Saccharicrinis fermentans DSM 9555 = JCM 21142: one gene and its partner. The protein of the gene in region 2 interacts with the protein of the main gene of each other region in a pairwise test. Links are inferred from orthologs where the notes say so. Each region holds a gene or a part of one and is shown on either strand. Other genes may lie near its edges.

What was found.
Region 1: the proteins of topA (region 2) and CYTFE_RS0102870 interact in binary tests that used the Escherichia coli proteins (3 or more experiments, as listed by UniProt). The link is inferred for Saccharicrinis fermentans DSM 9555 = JCM 21142 from one-to-one orthologs.

The regions. Positions count from the first base shown.
Region 1 is NZ_KI912107.1:665,234-670,720, forward strand. What follows is about bases 1-2,706. They hold CYTFE_RS0102870 (IMPACT family protein), read left to right. Parts: upstream 1-897; coding sequence 898-1,515; downstream 1,516-2,706. Other genes in these bases: CYTFE_RS0102865 (NigD1/NigD2 family lipoprotein), read left to right, coding at 1-546; CYTFE_RS24715 (PAS domain S-box protein), read right to left, coding at 1,530-2,706. In the rest of the region: more of CYTFE_RS24715, read right to left, coding at 2,707-4,139; CYTFE_RS0102880 (COG3014 family protein), read right to left, coding at 4,417-5,487.
Region 2 is NZ_KI912107.1:4,916,683-4,925,356, reverse strand. The notes cover bases 3,393-6,502. They hold topA (type I DNA topoisomerase), read right to left. Parts: upstream 6,111-6,502; coding sequence 3,675-6,110; downstream 3,393-3,674. Other genes in these bases: CYTFE_RS0120340 (transglycosylase domain-containing protein), read left to right, coding at 6,496-6,502; CYTFE_RS0120350 (arginase family protein), read right to left, coding at 3,393-3,627. Also shown: porK (T9SS ring complex lipoprotein PorK/GldK), read right to left, coding at 1-1,315; CYTFE_RS27465 (PorP/SprF family type IX secretion system membrane protein), read right to left, coding at 1,356-2,303; more of CYTFE_RS0120350, read right to left, coding at 2,500-3,392; more of CYTFE_RS0120340, read left to right, coding at 6,503-8,674. UniProt on the Escherichia coli protein: Releases the supercoiling and torsional tension of DNA, which is introduced during the DNA replication and transcription, by transiently cleaving and rejoining one strand of the DNA duplex.

The sequences.
Region 1 (5,487 bases), 4.3 Mb from region 2 along the record:
ATTGATGGTGGCGAGAAGCTAATGGTGGAATCCTTTGATGATGAAGGGGTAGAACTAGATGCTTATGATAGGGTGCTTGCTACTTTTTCCATCAAAGAAACACCAGAGGAGACTATTCTTTATGATTATTTGGTGGAGTTGAAAGGTTTTTACGATATTGACTTTTCTGATATTGTGACCTTAGATGATGATAGTCGCGACACCATTGGAGATGGCTTTATTACAGTAACAGATATGGGTATATCTGAGAATTATTTGAATTTGCAGATTTTTTATGCCCAGCAAAAAGGATCGCATGTGTTTTCTTTGTGTTATGATGCAACTCAACAGGAGGATGGTGAAGCTGTTATTCTAGATCTGTATAATTATTATCCGGAGGAAGAAGAAGATGGTGGCGCTAATTATTATACCTACCAAACATACGATTTGAGTGAGCTTTCTTCTCTGTTAGAGCTGAATGAGGATAATGAAATTGAATTCAGGATAAGGGTTAATAAAGGAGATTCGCAGGAAAAAATATATCAAGTAGTGTATGATCCTAGTTAGCCGTTTACAGTTGGTATTTAATTAGTAAAGGACTGGCAGTTTTTTAGAAATTCAACTTTAACACTGTACTTCCCCTTTTGTCTGAGGACAGAAGGGGAAGTGTTGTTATATAGTCTTTGCAAGAAAACTCCAAATACTGCGTTATTCTCATTTTTGAAACAGTCATTTACTATCAGTAAACTCCTTGGTTTCAAAAATATCGAAAGCCTTGTCTTTGTAGCTTTCTTATCAAAGACAAAGAAAACAGTAGTTTTCTTGCAGCCACTATATATGGTACTAAATTTATATACAAGGCATGCTTGCTTTATTTATCATTGTACTTTTTGTAGATTTGCATTTCTACAAAGAAATATGGGAGAGATTAAAGATAAATATAAGACCATAGCAGCCCCTTCAGAAGGCATATATAAAGAAAAGGGAAGTAAATTTATTTCGTACGCATATCCAGTTTATAGCGAAGATGAAATCAAAGAACATGTGCGTAAGCTAAAGGATGAATTTTACGATGCACGTCATCATTGTTTTGCCTGGCAGTTAGGGACGGATGGTCTACGTTACCGTGCCAATGATGATGGTGAACCATCGGGTACGGCAGGTAAGCCTATCTATGGGCAGTTAAGATCCATGGAGCTGACTAATATTTTGGTGGTTGTAGTACGTTATTTTGGAGGGACCAAACTGGGCGTTCCTGGTTTAATACGCGCTTATAAAGAGGCTACCATAGATGCCATCGCTAATGCCGATATTATTGAAAAAACGGTGGATGATTTATATAGTGTTAAGTTCGATTATTTGGTAATGAATGATATTATGAAGATTGTGAAGGATGAGAATTTGATAATTGCCAACCAAAAATTTGACCTGTCCTGTGAATTAGAATTTAGTATACGTCAGTCCGAAGTTCAAAAGGTGCTGCACCGATTCGAAAAAGTAGACTCCGTTAAGTGTGAGTACCTAAGAACGCAGTAAGATACTATATGTAACTATTTTGGTTGTTTGTAAGGGATTGTAAAGGAAAATTTAGACCCTTTGCCAGGCACTGAGTCTAAACCAATACTTCCTCCTAGTATTTCTACCAAGCTTTGAGAAATAGACAAACCCAAGCCTGTTCCTCCATGCTGCCGCATGATCTGAGGATTCGCTTGCGAAAAGCGTTCAAATATTTTTTTCTGCTCTTGTTTGGCGATGCCAATACCATTATCTTCCACAAAGAACTCAATAAAACGGTCTGTAATGCTGTAGCCAATACAAATGGTACCGCCCTTCGTGAATTTAACGGCATTGCTTATTAAATTACTTAATATTTGTTTTAATTTGCTTTCATCAGTTACAACAAGCACTTTTTCTTCGTCTTCCGGAATGTCTACCCTAAGATGTATGTCATTCTCCAGTGCTTTTTTGTTAAAGAAAGAAAACATGGTTTGCAATACGTCAAAAACATGAACAACAGAATTGTTTACCTGTATTTGACCGGTTTCTATCTTGGATATTTCCAGTACATCATTGATGATGTCCAGTAATTGATGTCCGCTTTTAATAATAACCGAGGTGTAATATTCTCTTTCGGCAGGATTAATGGTTTTAGAAGATAATAGCTCTGAAAAACCTATGATGCCATTCATGGGGGTTCGGATCTCATGAGACATATTGGCTAAGAATGAGGATTTCAACCGGTCGCTTTCTTCCGCTTTTTCCTTTGCCGTGATGAGTTCTTTTTCTGCCAGTTCTTTTGTGGTAATGTTTCTGACGATGGCTAAGGTGTGCTCTTCGTCAAGATACACCATTCTTGATTCAAATATTTGAACCGTATTTTTGAACTGGAGCTCATATTTATAGGTCTCAATGTTTTTGTTATGAAGTACAATGGCTATTTTATCAAGTGTTAACTGGGCGATGTCGGGCGGCAATACCTGGTTTACATTTTTATGAATAAAAATATTTGCTTTCTTAAATAGTTCCGCTTCGTCATTGCTTTGATAGTCTGTTATTTTACCATTTCTATCAAATACAAACATCATATCAGGAATGGCAGACATCAGACTGTTGGTTTTGGTCATGTTCTTTGCCAATCTTTGGTTGGATAGTTTAAGGTTTTCAACCAGTTCTTTCTCTGTGCTTACGTTTGTAAGTGTGCCAAAACCTTTGTGGGGTTTGTCATTTTTAAATAGCATTAAGCCACTACCTAAAATGTATATGGGTTTATGATTGCCTGATTGTAGTTTAAATTCATTTTTCCAAGCGATTCCATCCTTTAGCGCATTTTCCCATCGTTGGGTTATTGTAGGGCGGTCTTCCTCATGGATGAATTCCTTTAAATCAGAAAATTTATTGATGGTGCTTAACTGTTTAAGAATAACGGATGGGTCTCCATACCATGTCAATTCATCGGTGTGTGGATTCCATTCATATATGATGTCTGAAATATGAGTAGCCACCATCCTGAATTGCTCTTCGCTTTCCCGCAAAGACAATTCTATGCGTTTGGTTTCTCTAATATCTTGGGCGATACCATGTATGCCAACAAAGACCCCATCTTCTCCATAGATGGGGCGCATGGAGCTGCGAATCCAGTTGAAATCGCCACTTTTATTTTTTATTTTTATTTCGGAATCAACAGTGCATCCTCGCTTTACACTCTTAAGCGCATCACTAAAGGTGAGGCGGTGGTTCTCGCAGACAAAATCACTGAAGCTGTATCCGATTACTTCCTGAGGATCATAGCCAACCAATAATTTAATGACCGGACTAATATAGGTGCAGATTCCATTGGCATCAATAGAAAAAATGACGTCGTTAATCTTTTCTACCAGGTCGCGGTATTTATTTTCACTGGATTTTAAGGCTTTTTCGATCTTTGTTCTGATGGATATATCTTGTAAGATGCCAATACCCCCGGCGATCTTTTTATTTACAAATACCGGAGCGGCCTTTAAAAGTACATTTGTAACATTGCCACTAGTGGAAGTAAGGTATTCTCCCTCATATTCATCCTCAATACCTAAAAGTGCATTCTGAAGGGCTGGGAGTACTCTCTTATCATAAATCTTGTTTATGTTAAGCCCTAGTAATGCCCTTTTATCCGATTTGAGTATGTGGGCAAACTTTTCGTTTAAATCGGTAATAATCAAATTCTTGTCGAAGTAGAATATGCCAATGGGAGAATATCGAAAAAAATATTTTAGTTTTTCATCTTCGTTCAGCAGTACGTCGCGTGGTATGGTGTTTCTTTGATAATGTTTGGATGCGTATATGATGTCTTCTTCTAGTTGGATCTTAATGATTTCAAGTTGCCTTTTTTTTTCGTCAGAGATGTAGCTTTGTTTTTTGGAATACATGCATAAGCAAGCAAAATTATTGCCTTGTTCGTCAAGGACCGGTACACCATATAGGCATTTTAAACCTGCTTGAGCTTCTAGTGTTTCATTTTTATCTGACCTTTGTAGGTCGTCAATGAATTGACTTTTTGAAGTGTCAATAATTTGTTTGCAAAGACTGTTGCTGATGTTTTTATTGTAAAAAATATTGTTTTCACTTGGCGAACTATAGGCAATCGCTGTTAAGCTATTTTCTTTTAATTCAGCTAATAAAACCATGGAACAATTCATTATTTGGGCATAAATGCCAAATTGTCCTTTCCAACGTTTTAAGAAGTAATTATAGTTGTTGTTTGATAGGTCCACGTCTTTGCTGTAAGCATATTAATTTGCAATGATAGAATTTATAAATACTAAAATACTACTTAATTTGAATACAGTCCAAATTAATTCGATGATGTAGTCCTTTTTTTTGAGTAATGTCATCAATCATCTAAGGAGTGCATTGTTTTCGTTAGCGAAGTATTTGTTATGAGTGTACGATATGCTCTAAAGTTTATTTTGTTTCTATCTGGTGGAAAGTGAAAAAGCTTGTTTTGTTTTTTTCAATATCAAAATGAAAGGTTTCGTGGCGTTGTTCAGAACCATTGACTATCATCTCTATCTGATGGTTTCCTGGTGCTAAAGGTATTCTTGTATAGTGGATGGCATATGGAAGCGACTGCCAGTTTCTGGTGTCTGCTTTTTCGGTGAGTGCATTAACAATACTGATGATGGAGCCCAGGTTTTGGTTTTCTCTGTTGGCCAATGATTCCAGTGCTTTTTTTGTGGCGAGTCGGGCAATGCTATTGGCCATCTCTCTGGTCATACGGTCTTTGAGTGATTGAAATGCGATGGCGTTAATATTTTCTGATAATTCCAGGGGATATTCCTGCTGTTGGGTTCGTAGTATAGCTTGAGTGAATGCAGGTTTTCTTTCTATGTACTTGGGAAAGGCCACCCGAAGAAAGGATAGGTTTTTAAAAGCACCTTGCTCATTTACTCTTCGGTTACCTACGTATACCGGGAAGTTAAAGCCATAATCCTCATTGACAAAAGTAACCCATCCATTTCGGTAGCCTGCATTTGTAAAATTGATACTCCACTCTGATTTAACTGGGCCAAAACCATTCATCCATAAAAAAACAAGCGATCCATCTTCGTTGTCGGAAGGTTTGTATTCTAGTGCGAATAGGTCTTTATAGTAATTATATTCTTGCATAAAACCTATTTGGTATGCAACACGTAGGAGGTCTTTTTTTAATTGAAGGGGGGCAGCAATACTAAATAACTTCTTATAGTCATTTTCATAGGCTTCGTAAGCATTACGGTAGGCTATGAATGCATTGTTCTTATCTCCTGAGGCATCATAAATCATCCCCATTAAATTATGGGCAAAAGCGTCATTGGTGTATTTGTTCTTATTGTTTTTGTATTTGTCGTTTAGCTGTTGTAACTGAATGTTGACTCTTCTACACTCTACCAGTGCTTCTTCATAATTTTTAAGCATAAGGTAATTGAGCGATTTGTAATAATGAACCATTACGATTTCAAAATCTTCTGGTTTGTAGGGGCGTACCATGGGGTT
Region 2 (8,674 bases):
AATCCCTTACGCAACGAAATCCTATATAAGACTTAGCTGAATCCTGATACTCGTACGTTCTGGTACCGCACTGCAGGTAATAACCAACATCCTTCCAAGAACCACCACGAATTACTTTTCTTTTCATCACATGTGGATCGTCAGGCAAAGCATTATATTTATAAGTTGGGTTAAAATCGTGTGTAAAACTATAAGCAGACTCATCAAAAGCACTAGAAGTCCATTCCGCCACATTACCTGCCATATCATACAATCCAAAATCGTTAGGTGCATAGGATGCCACAGCCATAGCAGTATTACCACCATCGTCGGCGTAACGACCTCTTAAAGGTTTAAAGTTAGCCAAAAAGCATCCTTTATCGTTTCTGGTATACATTCCACCCCAAGGATACATTTGATTTTCCAAACCTCCTCTGGATGCATATTCCCATTCTGCCTCTGTAGGTAAACGGTACTCCATCACTTCTGCCTCACCTTTACTCACAAGATAATTGTTCATATAACGCGATCTCCAGATAGTAAATGCAGTAGCTTGCTGATGAGTGATACCTACCACAGGGTATTCATAAAAACCCACATGCCAAAAATACTTTTCGGTCCAAGGTTCATTAAAAGAATACGTAAAATCAGCAATCCAACACAAGGTATCAGGATAAACATTCACATTATCTTTCATGATAAAGGCAGAACGATCACTAATACTCTCTTCCTCACCTACTTGATTATATACAGTACCTTCATACTGCTTAGTGTCGAAATTATAACGATTCGTTTTTTTAGCAGCCTGTTGCATATCTACCCATTCATACTCGTAGATTAGTTTTCTAGAGTCTATTTCTTTTCTTCTGAAAAACCTTTCATTTTCAGGCAAAAACAACTCATCCAAAATCTCGGCATACTCTTCATTATCCCATTCAATGGGTTCATCCCAGTTTAAAAACGGAGGATCTATTTCATTTCCAAACTCATCCTCAGCAATCACAAACTCTTCAAACTGTTCTCCCAAAAGCTTTCTAGCTATGGAATCCCTCACCCAATTCATATACTGACGGTATTCTGTATTGGTAATTTCCGTTTCGTCCATCCAAAAAGAACGAATGGAAACAGTTTTAGACTGCGCAGTTAACGACCAAGCAGCATCCTGATCGTTAGGGCCCATATTAAAACTTCCCTGGGGGATAAATAACATTCCATATGGATCCGGCTCATAAAAGGTACCCCTTTCAATTACTCCGGTAAGTTCCCCTCCACCGGAGTTACTACATCCGCTTAAGATAGTGACTATAATTACACTAAGAGCTAATACTTTCTTCATAATATTTAAGACTATCGGTATTTTAAAATTTTATTGCCTATTATAAATATCTAACGCTTTTATAGCGTTTAGTTCGTTGATCAAAATTTATATCCAAATTGTAGCCCACCATCAATTCATGTGTCCCCCCATGGCCTGATGATGCAATTGCTGATGTTGTTATATCATAACTATACCCAAGTCGTACTCCGTTTTTCATTTCTATCCCCCCTAGTAAAACAATAGCATCTTGAAAACGATAGCTGAGTCCTCCCCAATATCTCTTTTTATATCTCACCAAAGTATTTACATCTATCTGAAAACTCCTGCCATCCGTTTTATAGAAAAAAGAAGGCAACCATTCATACGAAGTATCTTCAATTTTATAGTTATACCCTCCTAAGAGGTAAAATGTTCCACTTGTTTTAAAATTAAATTCTTCCTTAAAGTTTGCTTTCGGACTATTAAGATGTGATAATGAAGCACCTAGGTAATATTTTTTTTCCTTATAATATACACCTATTCCTGCATCAAAGGTAGAACCATTCACATCAGAAGTCGGAACATTAGGATCATTCGCATTGTAATAGTCACCCTCAACAGCATCCAAGGTCCATAATGCTTTCAAACTTTGATTTAACAAACCGAAATTAATTCCAAAAGACAATGTCCCTTTTTCCATTTCAAACTTTAAAGCATAATTCAAATTCATGGTAAGATTAGTAAAATTACCTATTTCATCATTTATGAAATTCAATCCTATCCCAGAATTCAAATTAAAAAACTTGACTCGCATATCACCACTAAAAACCGTTGTTTTTATGGCCAAATTTCCAGTCCACTGGTTTCTGTTTAGAGCCACCAAGTTCACATCTCCAGTAGCTCCCGCAAAACCCGGATTAACGGCCAGTTTATTAAACATATTCTGGCTAAACTGTGGATCATATTGCGCCTCAACACTTTCAGCGACCGCACAAAATATAACAAAAATCAGAATTCTCCTAAACATTTACTTCAGTTATAAAAAACCCAAAGAACTCTAGTTTTTTTTGCTTATCACTATATCTTATTATAGCATTGAAACTTATCAATTAAGCTTCATCTTTTTTGCGGTTAAAAACCAAGTTCGTATACTTTAATTCAACAATAAAGGTTTCGTTTTTATAAGTTAAACATGTTAATTTTTTTGTAATGCCAACAGACTACTAAATATCTTTTTGAAAGAATCTCCACCATTTATCGGGCAATTCACCATTCTTAGCAAAAAGATAATCTTTTTCTTCACAAGCCAACATTTTAACACCATTCTTCCATGGCACTTCAATCCACCATCTGTTAGTAACTCTATTTGAATAGAAACGTAAGTCTATGTCAAAATCTTGTAAATGAACCACAGAAATTTTACACTGTTCTGCTTCCAACGAGGATAGCTGTCTCATATTCTGAGACATACCATCTAATAAATGCCAAATTATTTGTGCACATAACATTGCCCCCTTGCCTGATTTATCCATTTGTGGATTATATTCATGAAGACAAAACGCTTTTAAACGGTCACCTACACCAGCATACCATGCTAAACGGCAGGCATCATATCCAGTGAGACCATTCACATTCATATTTGAAAAATAGGGCATATACTCTTTTTGTATGGCACCCACATCGAAACTAACCAAATCAGCATCTCTCAACAACGGCTCGGCTGCAAGAATATTTTCATTTCTAATATCTTTCAAACGGATATATTCCCAATGTAAATCATCTAATTGTATTTCCTGACTTTCACCCACCAAATATTTTTGTATTCCTAACAAATTTAACTGAAAAATATTATCTACAAAATCGTTCCCCAGCTGAGTCAAAAAAGTTTGTGCGTTAAAGTCACCCCTACCTAAATCAAAATCTAATTTAGCATCTATGACTGAGATGGCCAACTCTTTCTGATATCCGGACAATCCTTTCACTAATGGTAAAAAATAATCTTGCCCTCCTCCAATAACAACAACTACAATATCTAGAGAAGAAAGAATGGCGAACACCTCGCGAAGAGCAAAATACTTATCGTTTAAGGATTTTCCCTTTATATTTCCCAAATCAATCATTTGCAGAGGCTTTGATATACTTCGCAGTGATCTCAAATTTCTTCGAATTTCACTACTGGCATATGCACACCCTTCATTACCAGGGGAATTTTTACCATCCGAAATCCCAACAAGAGCTACTTCAAAGGTAGAGAGTAACTCTTTATCGAAGTCCTCAACTGCACTATATTTAATTTGACTAAGGAGACTATCCTCCCCGGACATATAATTATTATATGTCTTTGTTTCCATGATCGGGTCAAAAAAATCGCTCAGTTGCACTATAAATATTTTCTGAATTATTTTTTTGTACTCTTTTTGGCGCTTGTCTTTTTTGCCGCAACTTTAGTGGCTGTTTTTTTTGTTGCCGTTTTCTTTGTTGCTGCTTTTTTTACAGGTTTCTTACCACCGTTCTTTATAAGCTTTTGACAATCATCAAACGAAAGTTTCGTAGGATCAGTATCCTTAGGTATCTTATAATTCTTTTTTTGGTAAGAAATATACGGTCCCCAACGGCCATTTAAAATTTGCACTTCCGGATCTTCATCAAAACTCTTGATAAACTTTTCTTTATCTGCTTTTCTTTTTTCTTCAATCAGAACAATTGCTCTGTCCAATTCTATTTCCAGAGGATCATCCACTCCCTTCTTCAGAGAAACAAATTTTCCATCATGACGGACATAAGGACCAAAACGACCAATACCAACCACTACTTTTTTATCCTCATAAAGACCCAGGTCTCGGGGCAAATCAAACAACCTGATGGCCTCCTCCAATGTAATTGTTTCCAGGTGTTGACCTCTTTGCAAAGATGCAAACTTCGGTTTTTCAACCTCCTCATCCTCACTACTCTCACCCAATTGAGCCATTGGACCATAGCGACCAATTTTAACTATGACGGGCTTACCCGTTTTAGGATCTTCACCTAAATGCCGTTCTCCAGTATTTCGTTCCGATGTTTCCAATGTTTCCTCCACCTGTTGATGAAAACTCTTATAAAACTCATCAATAGATTCATTCCACACTATTTTTCCCAACGAAATTTCATCAAATTGCATCTCCACTTTTGCAGTGAAATCATAGCTTACGATATTGGGAAAATAACGCATCAAAAAATCATTTACCACCATTCCCACATCCGTTGGAAATAACTTATTTCTTTCGGCTCCTGTTATCTCTGTCTTTTGTTCAGAAAAAATCTCATCATTTTTCAATGCCAGATAACGATAAGCTCTTTCCTTTCCTTCACGTTCTTCTTTCACAACATAACCTCTGTTCTGAACGGTAGAAATAGTTGGTGCATAAGTAGACGGACGGCCAATACCTAAGTCTTCTAATTTCTTTACGAGTGCCGCTTCTGAATACCTGGCAGGTTTCTGACTCCATCTCTCCCGCGCCTCAATCATCTCATACATTAATTGATCGCCAACATTCATTGGGGGCAATAATCCAGCATCTTCTTCGCCCTCAGTCTCCCCATCATGCTCCGAAGACTGTAAATACACCTTTAAGAAACCATCAAACTGAATTACTTCACCACTTGCCACAAAATGCTCACTTACACCGTCAGCTTTAATCTGCACGGTTGTTTTCTCCAGGCGGGCATCACTCATTTGCGAAGCAATCGTACGTTTCCATATAAGTTCATATAACTTTTGTTCCTGTTGCGAACCAGAGACAGTTGGTTTATTCAGCTCTGTGGGACGGATGGCCTCATGAGCCTCCTGCGCGCCCTTACTTTTGGTCTGATACTTTCTTATCTTCAGGTACTCCTCACCCATTACACCAGTAATCTGCTCACTGGCCATTTTAAGAGCCGTATCTGCCAAGTTTACCGAGTCGGTACGCATATAGGTAATCTTACCTGCTTCATACAATTTTTGAGCAACCGACATGGTTTGTCCAACCGAAAAACCCAATTTCCTACTGGCTTCTTGTTGCAAAGTAGATGTTGTAAAAGGTGCAGCTGGCGTTTTCTTTAAAGGCTTTTTAGTTATATCCGAAACTTTAAACTGAGCCCCCTTACATTTATTTAAAAAGACTTCTGTCTCCTCTAAGGTTGCAAAACGCTTAGACAACTCTGCTTTCATCTCAGAAACCCGACCATCAGCATTTGTTACATTAAAAACAGCTGTAACCCGATAAGATGATTTGGGATTAAAAGCAAATATTTCTCTTTCCCTTTCTACAATCAGCCGCACAGTCACAGACTGAACCCTACCTGCAGACAAAGAAGGTTTCACTTTCTTCCAAAGCACTGGAGATAACTCAAAACCCACTAGACGATCCAGTACTCGACGTGCCTGCTGCGCATTAACCAAATCAATATTTATATCTCTTGGATTTTCAACTGCATTTAAAATGGCTGACTTTGTAATCTCATGAAAAACAATTCTTTTTGTATTTTCAGGAGTCAGTCCCAACTCGTCATACAAATGCCATGCAATAGCCTCCCCCTCACGGTCTTCATCGGAAGCGAGCCATACAGTCTTCACACTCTTAGCCAACTTCTTTAGCTCCCTGACCACCTCTTTTTTGTCGTCTGAAACCACATAATTAGGTAAGTAGTTATTGGCTATGTCAATGCCAAAATCCTTTTTTGCTAGATCTCGAATATGTCCATAGCTCGACTTCACCAAGAAATTATTGCCTAAAAATTTCTCAATAGTTTTTGCTTTGGCAGGAGACTCAACAATCACCAAGTTCTCTTCACTAATACTACTTTTTTTAGCCATTTACTATAATATATTAACGCTCAATTATATCTATATATAACTTTACAAGGTTTCACCGGCTCCACAAAACTATGAATTTGATAACCTAAGCCATTTTACCGTTAACCTTTATAAAAGTGTCAAATTTAAAAAATTATCCTTACAATACTCAATAGATCGCCCGTTCAAAAAACAAAAGACATCATAAAAGGCCTTAAAGTTCTCATAAGCTACAGCCTAACCACACCACAAGTAAAATACATTAATATCTATCATTCAATCACATAAGAATATCAAACATATAACTTTTTGCGTAAATTAGCGTTTAAAAGAATAAATTTACATTAAAAACCAGTATATAAGTAAAATTGCTAATTTTACGCCAAATTTTCAACAAACAACAATTATGTGCACAAACAACAAAGGAATTAAAAGACTGCTCAAATGGTTTTGGGGAAGCATCATAGCAGGCTTGCTTTCAATATTTCTTTTATTTTTTCTGATATCCATGGGATTTTTGGGAGTCATGCCTTCATTCGAGGAATTGGAGAACCCCAAAAGCAGTCTTGCCACTGAGATTATTTCAGAGGACCATGAGGTACTGGGCAACTTTGCGATAGAAAACAGGACCTTTGTAGATTTTGATGAGCTTTCACCTTACATCGTGAATGCACTCATTGCCACTGAAGATTTACGTTTTTATGATCACTCAGGAGTTGACCCCAGAGGTTTGGCAAGGGTTGCCATAAGAACAGTTCTTCTGGGAGATAAAGGATCAGGAGGTGGTAGTACAATCACCCAACAATTGGCGAAACTTTTGTTTCACGAGCCAGCTAAAAATATTTGGGAACGAGGACTACAAAAGCTTAACGAGTGGGTCATTGCCGTCAAACTGGAACGAAGCTACACCAAAAACGAGATATTAACGATGTACCTCAACAAAGTAGGTTACATATACGATGCATACGGAATACAGTCGGCCGCACAAACATTTTTTGGTGTCACCACAGATTCCATCAAAATAGAGGAAGCTGCTGTATTAATTGGGATGCTCAAAAATCCGGCCTTATTCAATCCCGTAAGACGTAGAGACACCACCGAATTCAGACGTAATGTTGTTTTAAATCAGATGCGCAAAGCACAATTTATTAAACAAGAAGAGTATGACTCCTTGAAAAACATTCCTCTCACCCTCAAATTTAGAAGACGAGATCATAAAGAAGGGGTTGCCCCTTATTTTCGCGAATACATCCGATTAACGTTAAACGCAGGTAAACCGGAAAGAAAAAACTACCCACCATATTTGCACAATAAATTCATTGCAGACAGTGTCGAATGGGAAAATAATCCTATGTACGGATTTATCAACAAAAACCTAAAACCAGATGGTACCAAGTACAACATATACCGGGATGGTTTGAAAATTTACACCACTGTAAATTATAAAATGCAAACCTATGCTGAAAGTGCGGTACACGATCATCTGGCCAACAACCTGCAAAAGGCATTCTTTAAAGAAAAAAAAGGTAGAAGCAGGGCTCCATTTACCCATAAAATTAGCGAGGAACAATACGAAAATATTATCAACAAAGCTATTCGTAATTCAGAGCGATACAGAACCTTGCGTAAAGAGGGTATTCACAAAGATTCCATCATGAAATCCTTTCGGAAGCCTGTTAACATGCAAATATTTACTTGGGAAGGAGAGAAAGACACCATCTTGACTCCATTGGATTCCATCATACATATCAAGCACTATTTACGGGCAAGTTTATTTTCTATTGACCCACGAAATGGACATGTGAAGGCCTATGTTGGTGGTCCCAACTTTAAATATTTTATGTACGACATGGCTACCAAAGGAAAGCGACAGGTAGGTTCAACCATCAAACCCCTTGTATATACTTTGGCCATGCAAGAAGGACACACTCCTTGCGACCTGGTTCCTAACATACCTCAAACATTTGTTTTACCAGATGGAAAAACCTGGACTCCCCGTGATGCAGGTAAGCGTAAAAAAGGAGAGATGGTTACTTTAAAATGGGGTTTAGCCAATTCTAACAACAACATATCGGCATGGGTAATGAAGCAATACAATCCAGAAGCTGTCAGAGATATGATTCATGAGCTGGGAATCCTCAGTCCTATGGACGCTGTACCTTCGCTGTGTCTGGGCATTCCTGACTTCTCATTAAATGAGATGGTAAGTGCATACAGCACCTTCGCTAACAAAGGAGTACGTATTGAGCCTATGATGATTTCAAGAATAGTAGATCGTTATGGCAATGTCATTGGTCAATTCACCCCTAAAAAGAAAGAAGTAATCAGCGAACAGACAGCCTATCTAATGTTAAACCTACTTCAAGGAGTGGTCAATAATGGAACGGGAAAACGACTACGCTACACCTACCATTTCAGCGGACAAATTGGAGGCAAAACAGGCACCACCCAGAACCACTCAGATGGCTGGTTCATAGGTGTCACTCCAAACCTCACCACCGGTATTTGGGTAGGGGGCGAAGATAGAGATATTCACTTTGATGGTATCAGGCTTGGACAAGGCGCCAATATGGCACTGCCTATCT